One region of the Pantoea sp. X-Soil-YNGN-775 genome, then DNA from elsewhere that is predicted to be linked to it. Evidence: predicted binding sites of a transcription regulator. Region 1 holds the regulator's gene; each other region holds the start of a gene.
The links. Region 1 encodes PurR, which represses purine synthesis genes. Its sites were predicted from a motif close to CANGCAAACGTTTGCNTG; they were not measured.

Region 2: a site for PurR is predicted at 997-1,014, ahead of guaB (IMP dehydrogenase). Genes of this name have one in related genera too.
Region 3: a site for PurR is predicted at 2,063-2,080, ahead of purM (phosphoribosylformylglycinamidine cyclo-ligase). Genes of this name have one in related genera too.
Region 4: a site for PurR is predicted at 1,520-1,537, ahead of purH (bifunctional phosphoribosylaminoimidazolecarboxamide formyltransferase/IMP cyclohydrolase). Genes of this name have one in related genera too.

The regions. Positions count from the first base shown of each region.
Region 1 is NZ_AP035945.1:1,799,587-1,802,712, forward strand. Features, by position in the region: gene punC (purine nucleoside transporter PunC) at 1-265, opposite strand, end outside; gene punR (DNA-binding transcriptional activator PunR) at 372-1,277, shown strand; gene purR (HTH-type transcriptional repressor PurR) at 1,274-2,299, opposite strand; gene cydH (cytochrome bd-I oxidase subunit CydH) at 2,581-2,670, shown strand; gene AC6I8I_RS08465 (C40 family peptidase) at 2,729-3,126, opposite strand, start outside.
Region 2 is NZ_AP035945.1:3,043,944-3,047,069, reverse strand. Features, by position in the region: gene xseA (exodeoxyribonuclease VII large subunit) at 1-905, opposite strand, end outside; gene guaB (IMP dehydrogenase) at 1,074-2,540, shown strand; gene guaA (glutamine-hydrolyzing GMP synthase) at 2,613-3,126, shown strand, end outside.
Region 3 is NZ_AP035945.1:3,020,056-3,023,181, forward strand. Features, by position in the region: gene uraA (uracil permease) at 1-1,127, opposite strand, end outside; gene upp (uracil phosphoribosyltransferase) at 1,288-1,914, opposite strand; gene purM (phosphoribosylformylglycinamidine cyclo-ligase) at 2,143-3,126, shown strand, end outside.
Region 4 is NZ_AP035945.1:246,315-249,440, forward strand. Features, by position in the region: gene purH (bifunctional phosphoribosylaminoimidazolecarboxamide formyltransferase/IMP cyclohydrolase) at 1-1,372, opposite strand, end outside; rRNA gene AC6I8I_RS01125 (16S ribosomal RNA) at 2,005-3,126, shown strand, end outside.

The sequences.
Region 1 (3,126 bases):
GCATACCGGCGCAGCCGACGGCAAACAGCGCCAGACCGGCCAGCAATACCGGCTTGCGGCCGATGCGGTCTGACAGTGGTCCCCAGAACAGCTGACCGCAGGCAAATCCCGCCAGGAACAGGCTCATACTGGCGCTGATCAGGCCGGGTGAGGTGTTAAAGGTTTGCTGCATCGCGCCAAAGGCGGGCAGGTACATATCGGTGGCTAAAAAGCCCAGCATGCTCAGCAGAGCGAGATAAGGCATAAATCCTTTTGACGGTGACATCTGATTCTCATTTTGCAGGTTGAACGCGGCAGAGTGTAAAAGGTGCGTTTGCCGCTGTGAAACGCTAATATTTGCCGGTTGCTGTTAAAAAATTTGAAGGCAGATTATGTGGTCAGAATATGCTTTAGAGGTGGTGGATGCGGTGGCGCGCGGTGGCAGCTTCAGCGCCGCGGCGCAGGAGCTGCATCGGGTGCCGTCAGCTATCAGCTACACCGTGCGTCAGCTGGAAACGTGGCTGGCGGTACCGCTGTTTGAGCGCCAGCATCGCGAGGTGGTATTAACCCCCGCCGGCGAGCATTTTGTCCGGGAAGGGCGCAGCGTTATCAAAAAAATGCTCGCCACCCGCCGCCAGTGTCAGCAGCTGGCTAACGGCTGGCGTGGACAGCTGAGTATTGCGGTCGACTGCATCGTCAAGCCGCAGCGCACCCGGCAGTTAGTCAAGGATTTTTACCGCCATTTCCCCGACATGGAGTTGCACATCAGTTATGAAGTGTTTAACGGCGTCTGGGATGCGCTGGCCGATGATCGGGTTGAAGTGGCCATCGGTGCCACTCAGGCGATACCGGTCGGCGGACGCTTTGCCTTTCGCGACATGGGGACGCTCAACTGGCGTTGTGTGGTGGCGCACCACCATCCGCTGACCGGGGTGAGCCAGATTGACGACGACACCCTGCGCAGCTGGCCGTCGCTGGTGCTGGAAGATACCTCGCGCGCGCTGCCGCGCCGGATGACGTGGACGCTCGACAATCAGCGTCGGCTGGTGGTGCCGGAATGGCAGACCGGACTGGATTGCGTGCTGGCGGGATTGTGCGTGGCGATGGTGCCTGGGCATCTGGCGCGGCCATTACTGGACAGCGGAGCGCTGGTAGAATTAACGTTGCCGGTCGCGTTTCCGGACAGTCCCTGTTGCGTAAGCTGGGCGGAAGATCGCGCATCACCGGCAACGGGCTGGTTACTCAGCTATCTGGGTGATGCGCAAACGCTTAATCAGGAGTGGTTAAGCGAAGATTAACGGCGGTAGTCGCGGAACGGACCGTCAGCCACCGAACGGCGTTCAATCAGCGTTGGGTGTACTTCGATGGTCTGAGAAATCTCACGTTTACTGGTGATGCGATCCAGCAACATCTCCAGCGCTTTCTCACCCAGTTGCGCTTTTGGCTGATGCACCGTGGTCAGCGCAGGCGCAAAGTAGCGCGCGTTGCGCACATTGTCATAACCGATCACCGAAATGTCCTGCGGCACCCGCAATCCCATCTCATCGGCGGCGCAAATCGCGCCCATCGCCATGATATCGCCCCCGCAGAACACCGCAGTCGGACGCTGTTTCTGCGACAGGATCTGCTGCATCGCCTGATAGCCCGACTCCGGCTCGAAGTCGCCCTGCACGATCCATTCGGCACGCGGCTGAATGCCTGCTTCTTCCAGCGCCTTGAGGAAACCCGCGTGACGTCCGCCGCCGGTGTTGCGTTCCATCTGGCCGGGAATCGCGCCAATATCACGGTGACCGCGCTCAATCAGATAACGTCCGGCCAGGTAGCCGCCCTGAAAGGCATTATCCAGCACCGTGTCGGTGAAGTCAGCGCGTGATTCACCCCAGTCCATCACCACCATCGGGATATTGCGATTCTCTTCCAGCATCTTTAACAGATCGTCCGGATACTCAGAGCACATCACCAGCAGTCCATCGACGCGCTTCTGCGCCATCATGCTGAGATAGGCACGCTGCTTTTGCAGGTCGTTGTGCGCATTGCCCAGAATCAGGGTGTAGCCTTTATCAAAGCAGTGATTCTCCACCGCTTCAATAATTTCAGCAAAGTAGGGCGCTTCGCTGGAGGTTGCCAGCAGGCCCAGCGTTTTGGTGTGATTCACCTTCAGGCTGCGCGCCACCGCGCTCGGCGAATAGTGCAGTTCCTGAATCGCCTGCCAGACCGCGTTGCGCGTCTCTTCAGCGACAAAACGCGTTTTGTTGATGACGTGCGAAACGGTGGTCGTTGAGACGCCGGCGCGTTTTGCCACATCTTTAATTGTTGCCATTAAAATCGGACTCCAGGGCTTATCTAACGCAATGATAAGCATAATGTTAAACGTTTGCGTCTGCTCAGGGTTCTCCCCGCAATTATGCAGCTTTTCTGACCGGTAAACAGGCGTCTGGCGGGTAATGAGCGCCTGAAAAGGAGAGCAAACGGAACCGGGATTGCGCGCGTTGCGCAACAAAGGCAGGATTCTAACAAGGCTGAACGGATAAAACGAGATTTTTACCAGCCCCTATGGGAAAATGGCTTATCCCTACAAAATGTGTGACTAAGGAGCGCTAAATGAGTACAGATTTGAAACTGGCCCTGATGACTACCGTCGGCTGTCTGCTGATGATCGTCGCCTTTAGCTTTACAGCGGTGCTGCACTAATGAAAAAGCCGGGCATCGCCCGGCTTTTCTCTGTTTGATTTTCGCGTAGCGAAGCCGCTTAACGAATGGTTTTCGGGGTCATTACCCGCCGCGCGCCGATGTAGTGGCGCTGCCAGTAATCTTCACCCAGCGCACTGATCTGAATATCTTTGCCGGTGCGAGGTGACTGAATAAATTTGCCGTTGCCGAGATAAACCCCAACGTGATCGGCGGTGCCGCGACCATTAATCCGGAAGAAGACTAAATCGCCTTTCTCCAGCGACTCGCGTTTTACCGGCGCGGCGTCGCGCAGGTGGTACATCTCATTGGCGGTACGCGGGATCTTAAACTTGACCAGATCTTTATAGGCGTACCAGACCAGGCCGCTGCAGTCGAAACCGGTGTGCGGTGAGGTGCCGCCCCACTGATAGGGTTTGCCCAGCTGGCCCATCAGCTTGGTCATCGCCGTCTCACGCG
Region 2 (3,126 bases), 1.2 Mb from region 1:
CGGTGCTCCAGCCGGCTGTAGAGCCGCTGCTGGCGCGCCAGATAGTAGTCCATCGCCATCTCCAGCCGCTGTTGCTGCGACTGCAGCTGACGCAGCAGCTCAAGCTGATTACGGCTGACGATCTCGGCGGCGGCCGAGGGCGTAGGCGCGCGCAAATCTGCCACAAAATCGGCAATCGTGACGTCAGTTTCATGGCCGACGGCGCTGACTATCGGAATACGGCTGGCAAAAATCGCCCGCGCGACCCGTTCGTCGTTAAAGCTCCACAAATCTTCCAGTGAGCCGCCGCCACGGCCGACAATCAATACGTCGCACTCATTGCGCAGGTTAGCGATCTCAATCGCCCGGACGATTGCGGCAGGCGCATCAACGCCCTGAACCGGCGTGGGATAGATCACTACCGGCAAGGAGGGATCGCGGCGATGCAGCACCCGCAGCACATCGTGCAGCGCCGCGCCGGTTGATGAGGTGATCACCCCCACCTGGCGCGCCGGATCGGGTAGCGGTTGCTTATGCTGCGGTTCGAACAGGCCTTCGGTCGCCAGCCGCGCTTTCAGCAGTTCAAACTGCTGCTGCAGCAGTCCTTCACCGGCCGGATGCATACTTTCGATAATCAGCTGATAGTCGCCGCGCGGCTCATACAGCGTGATGTTGGCGCGAACCAGCACCTGCTGACCATGCTGCGGACGAAAGGTGACGCGACGGTTGCTGTTGCGGAACATGGCGCAGCGCACCTGGGCACCGTCATCCTTCAGGGTGAAGTACCAGTGACCGGAAGCGGGTTGGGTGAAGTTGGAGATCTCGGCGCTCAGCCAGACCAGGCCCATCTCTTTTTCCAGCAGCTGACGCACTGTGGTGTTAAGACGGCTGACGGTAAAAATATTGGCGACGGGTGGCAGCGACATGTGACGAAGATCAAATTCCAAATCAGTAGGTTAATTCATCGATACTACAGGGCTGATAGCGCGGATCAAGCGTTTTTCTGAAATAATGCTGGAGGCAATCGGTTACGGCCTGTATAATGCCGCGGCAATATTTTATCTATTCTCATTCACCCGAGGTGGAGTATTGCCATGTTAAGAATCGCTAAAGAAGCACTCACTTTCGACGACGTTTTGCTCGTTCCTGCACACTCCACCGTCCTGCCGAATACGGCCGATCTCAGCACTCAGCTGACCAAAAACATCCGTTTAAATATTCCGATGCTCTCCGCTGCAATGGACACCGTGACCGAAGCGGGTCTGGCGATTGCGCTGGCGCAGGAAGGTGGTCTTGGCTTCATTCACAAAAACATGTCAATTGAACGCCAGGCGGACGAAGTGCGCAAGGTGAAGAAACATGAAAGCGGCGTGGTGACTGAGCCACAAACCGTGCTGCCAACTACACCGCTGGCCGACGTGAAAGCGCTAACCGAGCGTAACGGTTTTGCCGGTTACCCGGTAGTAAACCGCGACAACGAACTGGTCGGCATCATTACCGGTCGTGACGTTCGCTTTGTTACTGACCTCTCCCAGCCGGTATCTGCGGTGATGACCCCGAAAGATCGTCTGGTGACGGTGAAAGAGGGTGAAGCGCGCGACGTAGTGCTGCACAAAATGCACGAAAAGCGCGTTGAAAAAGCACTGGTGGTGGATGACAGCTTCCATCTGCTGGGCATGATCACCGTAAAAGATTTCCAGAAAGCCGAACGTAAACCTAACGCCTGTAAAGATGCGCAGGGCCGTCTGCGTGTCGGTGCCGCCGTGGGTGCCGGTGCCGGTAACGAAGAGCGTATCGATGCGCTGGTTGCGGCTGGTGTTGACGTGCTGCTGATTGACTCCTCGCACGGCCATTCCGAAGGCGTGCTGTCACGTATTCGTGAAACCCGCGCCAAATATCCTGACCTTGAAATCGTTGGCGGCAACGTGGCGACCGGTGCTGGCGCACTGGCGCTGGTAGACGCGGGCGTCAGCGCCGTGAAAGTCGGTATCGGCCCGGGCTCCATCTGTACTACCCGTATCGTCACCGGCGTCGGCGTGCCGCAGATTACCGCCGTTTCTGATGCGGTAGCTGCACTGGAAGGCACCGGTATTCCGGTCATCGCCGATGGCGGTATCCGCTTCTCTGGCGACATCGCTAAAGCAATTGCTGCGGGTGCATCCTGCGTGATGGTTGGTTCTATGCTGGCCGGAACCGAAGAATCGCCGGGCGAAATCGAACTCTATCAGGGCCGTTCGTTCAAATCTTATCGCGGCATGGGTTCACTGGGCGCGATGTCGAAAGGCTCATCTGATCGTTACTTCCAGACTGATAACGCCGCCGACAAACTGGTGCCGGAAGGCATCGAAGGCCGCGTGGCCTATAAAGGCCGCCTGAAAGAGATCGTACACCAGCAGATGGGCGGACTGCGCTCCTGTATGGGCCTGACCGGCTGCCCGACCATTGATGACCTGCGCACCAAAGCGGAATTTGTCCGCATCAGCGGTGCCGGCATCAACGAAAGCCATGTCCACGATGTGACCATTACCAAAGAGTCACCGAACTACCGCATGGGATCGTAATCCCGTAAGATTTCCCGCCCGGCTTCAGCCGGGCGCTTTTATTTATCAAGTCACCGTTCTGGAAACCCCTCAATGACGACGGAAAATATCCATAAGCATCGCATTCTGATTCTCGATTTCGGCTCTCAATATACTCAGCTGGTGGCACGTCGCGTGCGCGAACTGGGTGTCTACTGTGAACTCTGGGCATGGGACGTGACCGAAGAGCAGATTCGCCAGTTCAATCCGAGCGGCATCATCCTCTCTGGCGGTCCGGAAAGCACCACCGAGCTGAACAGCCCGCGTGCGCCTGAATATGTCTTCAGCGCTGGTGTGCCGGTGCTGGGCGTCTGCTACGGCATGCAGACCATGGCGATGCAGTTGGGCGGTAAAGTCTCCGGTTCCAGCGAGCGTGAGTTCGGTTATGCGCAGGTTGAAGTGACCACCCCAAGCGCGCTGGTACGCGGTATTGAAGACGCGATCAGCGCCGCCGGTAAACCGCTGCTGGATGTCTGGATGAGCCACGGCGACAAAGTGACCGCCATTCCGGCTGACTTCGTCACCGTTGCCAGCACCGAAACCTGTCCGTTTGCCATCATGGCCAACG
Region 3 (3,126 bases), 1.2 Mb from region 1:
CCGATGATCAGGATCACCGAGGTCAGGATCAGATTCTGCGCTTTGTTATAGTCCACTTTGGATTCGATCAGCACCCGGATACCGGACGCGCCAATCACCCCGTACAGCAGCAGCGAGACGCCGCCCATCACCGGCACCGGGATCGCCTGAATCGCCGCCGCCAGTTTTCCGACACACGACAGCAGAATGGCGAGGATCGCCGCGCCGCCAATCACCCAGGTGCTGTAGACGCGGGTGATCGCCATCACGCCGATGTTCTCACCGTAGGTGGTATTGGGCGTCGATCCAAAGAAACCGGAGATCACCGTTGATAAGCCATTGGCGAACATCGAGCGGTGCAGACCCGGGTCGCGGATCAGATCTTTCTTGACGATATTAGCCGTCACTACCAGATGGCCGATGTGTTCGGCAATCACCACCAGCGCCGCCGGCAGAATGGTCAGCATCGCGACCCACTCGAAGCGTGGCGTATAGAAAGTGGGCAGCGCGAACCACGGCGCGTTTTCTACCCCACGCCAGTCGACGATGCCCATAAACCACGAGAGCGTATAGCCGACCAGCACGCCGATCAGAATCGGGATAATCGCCAGGAAGCCGCGAAACAGCACTGAACCAAACACCGTCACCGCCAGCGTCACCAGCGAGATAATTACCGTGGTGCTGTCGGGCGAACTGCCCTCAGCCGGCAGCAGACCGGCCATATTCGCCGCCACGCCAGCCAGCTCCAGACCGATTACCGCGACTATCGCGCCCATCGCCGCCGGTGGAAACATCACATCCAGCCAGCCGGTACCGGCCCGTTTCACAATCAACGCCACGATACAGAACAGCACGCCGCACAGAATAAATCCGCCCAGTGCCACCTCGTAGCCCAGTGGCAACAGCAGCAGCACCGGCGAGATAAAAGCAAAGCTTGAGCCGAGATAGGCGGGAATTTTGCCCTTACAGATAAACAGATAAATCAGTGTGCCGACGCCGTTGAATAACAGTACGGTAGCCGGGTTGATGTGGAACAGAATCGGCACCAGCACCGTGGCACCAAACATGGCGAACAGATGTTGCAGACTGAGTGGAATGGTTTGCAGTAACGGCGGTCGTTCACTGACGCCAATGGCGCGACGAGTCATCATTTATCCCCTTGCGTTCGTTTTCCCCGTTGGCTGACACCCGCGCCGACGCAGCGTCACGCAGCATGCGTGACGCTGACGCCAGACGGCGGGTGTTATCCGATTGGGGATGATGCTTTTTTTGCCAAAAAAAAGCCGACTCTGCGGCCGGCTGTGCGATTTATTTGGTTCCGAAAATCTTATCCCCGGCGTCACCGAGCCCAGGAATGATGTAACCTTTGTCGTTCAGTCCCTGATCGACCGAGGCGGTGTAAAGCTCGACGTCAGGATGCGCTTTTTCCAGAGCGGCAATCCCTTCAGGTGCGGCCACCAGCACCAGCACTTTAATGCTGCTGCAACCGGCTTTTTTCAGCAGGTCGATAGTGGCGATCATCGAGCCACCGGTCGCCAGCATCGGGTCTACCACCAGCGCCAGGCGCTCTTCAATGTTCGAGACCAGCTTCTGGAAATACGGAACAGGTTCCAGGGTTTCTTCATCACGGTAAACGCCCACCACGCTGATGCGTGCGCTGGGAACATGCTCCAGCACGCCTTCCATCATGCCAAGACCGGCACGCAGAATCGGGACCACCGTAATTTTTTTACCTTTGATTTGATCGATCTGCACCGGGCCGTTCCAGCCCTCAATAGTCACTTTTTCGGTTTCCAGGTCGGCGGTGGCTTCGTAGGTCAGCAGGCTGCCTACTTCTGATGCCAGCTCGCGGAAACGCTTGGTACTGATATCATGCTCACGCATCAAGCCCAGTTTATGTTTGACCAGCGGGTGTCTGACTTCCACGATCTTCATTGGTGTTCTCCCGGAATGAGTTGAGCTAAAAAAAATCGCGGGATTATACCGCCTTTTTGCCTTCGCGCCACTTATCCTTGCGCAAGGCGGCGGCATTTACCGGGACAAAATAAGGATTGATGAAAATCGTCTGGTGCGCAATCCCGGACTCGCAAACGTTTGCCTGCGCTGGTAGAATTGCCGCGCTTTATTTAAACCACCAACCGCAACTCGCGTGGGGACCTCGCAGTGACCGACAAGACCTCTCTCAGTTACAAAGACGCCGGTGTTGATATTGATGCTGGTAACGCCCTGGTTGACCGTATTAAAGGCGTAGTGAAAAAGACGCGTCGCCCGGAAGTAATGGGTGGACTGGGCGGCTTCGGTGCGCTTTGCGCGCTGCCGCAAAAATACCGTGAACCGGTGCTGGTCTCCGGCACCGATGGCGTCGGCACCAAGCTGCGTCTGGCGATGGACCTTAAGCGCCACGATGCGATTGGCATTGACCTGGTCGCGATGTGCGTCAACGACCTGGTAGTTCAGGGCGCAGAGCCGCTGTTCTTCCTCGACTATTACGCCACCGGCAAACTGGACGTTGATACCGCTTCTGCGGTGATCACCGGCATTGCCGAAGGCTGTCTGCAGTCGGGTTGTGCTCTGGTCGGCGGCGAAACCGCTGAAATGCCGGGCATGTACCACGGTGAAGATTACGACGTGGCCGGTTTCTGTGTCGGCGTGGTTGAGAAATCAGAAATCATCGACGGCAGTAAAGTGCAGGACGGTGACGTGCTGATCGCGCTCGGCTCCAGCGGTCCTCACTCTAACGGCTACTCGCTGGTTCGTAAGATTCTGGAAGTCAGCAATACCGACCCGCTGGTTGAACAGCTGGAAGGCAAACCGCTGGCTGACCACCTGCTGGAACCGACCCGCATCTACGTGAAAAATATCCTCAGCCTGATTGAGCAGGTCGATGTGCATGCGATTGCGCACCTGACCGGCGGCGGCTTCTGGGAAAACATTCCGCGCGTGCTGCCCGACAACACCCAGGCGGTGATTGACGAGAAGAGCTGGCAGTGGCCTGCGGTGTTCAGCTGGATGCAGCAGGCGGGCAACGTCAGCCGCTTTGAGATGTACCGCACCTTTAACTGCGGCGTCGGGATGATCATCGCCCTGAGCCCGGACGAGGCGGACAAAGCCGTCGCGCTGATGCAGGCTGCCGGCGAAAAAGCGTGG
Region 4 (3,126 bases), 1.6 Mb from region 1:
CGGCAATCTTAGCGGAATAGACGCGGCTCATCTGGCCAGCGCCGATACCGATAGTCATATTGTCGCGCGCATAAACAATGGCGTTAGACTTAACGAACTTCGCCACTTTCCAGCAGAACAGTGCATCACGCAGTTCCTGCTCGGTTGGCTGGCGTTTGCTGACCACGCGCAGCTGGCTGGCATCGACCATACCGAGATCGCGATCCTGCACCAGTAAGCCGCCATTAACCCGTTTGAAGTCCAGCGCGGCCACCCGGTTTTGCCACTGGCCGCAGATCAGCACCCGTACATTCTGTTTGGTCGCGGTAATTTTCAGCGCCGCTTCGGAAACTGCAGGCGCAATGATCACTTCAACAAACTGACGGCTGATAATGGCCTGCGCGGTTGCTTCATCCAGCTCGCGGTTAAAGGCGATGATGCCGCCGAATGCGGAAGTCGGATCGGTCTGCCAGGCACGCTCATAGGCCGTCAGCAGAGAATCACCGACCGCGACGCCGCACGGGTTAGCATGTTTAACGATGACACAGGCCGGCTCGCTGAACTCTTTTACGCATTCCAGCGCCGCATCGGTATCGGCAATATTGTTATAAGAAAGGGCTTTGCCCTGAACCTGCTGTGCGGTAGCGACGGACGCTTCCGCCACATTCTCTTCTATATAGAAGGCCGCATCCTGATGGCTGTTTTCGCCATAGCGCATATCCTGCTTCTTAATGAAGTTCAGGTTAAGGGTGCGCGGGAAGCGACCGGCTGGCTGGCCGCGTTCGCCATGATAGGCCGGCACCCGCGATCCAAAATAGTTAGCGATCATGCTGTCGTAAGCGGCGGTGTGCTCGAAGGCTTTAATGGCGAGGTCGAAGCGGGTTTCAAGGGTCAGGGCGTTCTGATTCGCGTCCATCTCAGCCACGATAGCCGGATAGTCGCTGCTCTTCACTACGATCGCCACATCTTTATGGTTCTTCGCAGCGGAGCGCACCATAGTCGGGCCGCCGATATCAATGTTCTCAACGGCATCTTCCAGCGAACATCCCTCACGTGCCACCGTCTGGGCAAAGGGATACAGGTTTACCACCACCATATCGATTGGGCTGATGTCGTGCTGCGCCATGATGGCATCATCCTGGCCGCGACGGCCCAGAATGCCGCCGTGCACTTTCGGGTGCAGGGTTTTGACGCGTCCATCCATCATTTCCGGGAAGCCGGTGTAGTCAGAGACTTCAGTGACAGGCAGGCCCGCATCCGCCAGCAGGCGAGCCGTGCCACCTGTGGAGAGCAGCTCGACACCGCGGTCAGCGAGCGCCTGAGCAAATTCGAGGATACCGGCTTTGTCAGACACACTGAGCAGAGCGCGGCGTACAGGACGACGTTGTTGCATGGTGGTTTTATCCCTTGGCTTTGTTTCGCGTATATAAGAGCGTTACATCAAGCTTAACGATCCTTCCTTTGCTTATATAAGAAGAAAAGATCGAAAACTTCAGGTAACGCCCCGAAAAGGGGCATCCGTTACGTCGCCGGGCATTGTAGCGAAAACGTTTGCGTGATGCTCGCCTAAATTCGCTGTGCCCGATGAATGTGGATAAGTTTGTGCGTAACTGCGTATAACAGGGGCTTTTGCTGTGGAATGCAGCGAACGGTTGTTTTTATGCAATTTACAGGTTGCGCCTGCCGAACAACTCCCTATAATGCGCCTCCATCGACACGGAACAACGGCTTAACGCCGCCGGGTTGAAAGGCACAGGAGACTGCGCCGCCGGAGAAAAGCTTCTGAAAAAGAAGTTGACTCTGAAGGAGGAAAGCGTAATATACGCCACCTCGCGACAGACGGTTAACCCGCTGCTCGCACTGCTCTTTAACAATTTATCAGACAATCTGTGTGGGCACTCGCAGGATTGATATCAGCGTCTCCGGACGTAAAAAATATCAAGTCTCACGAGTGAACACATAATGAAATTCATTATGACGTTTTACAGATGAGCACCGCTTAACTTGTTTAAGCAAATCAAACTTAAATTGAAGAGTTTGATCATGGCTCAGATTGAACGCTGGCGGCAGGCCTAACACATGCAAGTCGGACGGTAGCACAGAGGAGCTTGCTCCTTGGGTGACGAGTGGCGGACGGGTGAGTAATGTCTGGGGATCTGCCCGATAGAGGGGGATAACCACTGGAAACGGTGGCTAATACCGCATAACGTCGCAAGACCAAAGAGGGGGACCTTCGGGCCTCTCACTATCGGATGAACCCAGATGGGATTAGCTAGTAGGCGGGGTAATGGCCCACCTAGGCGACGATCCCTAGCTGGTCTGAGAGGATGACCAGCCACACTGGAACTGAGACACGGTCCAGACTCCTACGGGAGGCAGCAGTGGGGAATATTGCACAATGGGCGCAAGCCTGATGCAGCCATGCCGCGTGTATGAAGAAGGCCTTCGGGTTGTAAAGTACTTTCAGCGGGGAGGAAGGCGATGTGGTTAATAACCGCGTCGATTGACGTTACCCGCAGAAGAAGCACCGGCTAACTCCGTGCCAGCAGCCGCGGTAATACGGAGGGTGCAAGCGTTAATCGGAATTACTGGGCGTAAAGCGCACGCAGGCGGTCTGTTAAGTCAGATGTGAAATCCCCGGGCTTAACCTGGGAACTGCATTTGAAACTGGCAGGCTTGAGTCTCGTAGAGGGGGGTAGAATTCCAGGTGTAGCGGTGAAATGCGTAGAGATCTGGAGGAATACCGGTGGCGAAGGCGGCCCCCTGGACGAAGACTGACGCTCAGGTGCGAAAGCGTGGGGAGCAAACAGGATTAGATACCCTGGTAGTCCACGCCGTAAACGATGTCGACTTGGAGGTTGTTCCCTTGAGGAGTGGCTTCCGGAGCTAACGCGTTAAGTCGACCGCCTGGGGAGTACGGCCGCAAGGTTAAAACTCAAATGAATTGACGGGGGCCCGCACAAGCGGTGGAGCATGTGGTTTAATTCGATGCAACGCGAAGAACCTTACCTACTCTTGACATCCAGCGAACTTTCCAGAGATGGATTGGTGCCTTCGGGAACGCTGAGACAGGTGCTGCATGGCTGTCGTCAGCTCGTGTTGTGAAATGTTGGGTTAAGTCCCGCAACGAGCGCAACCCTTATCCTT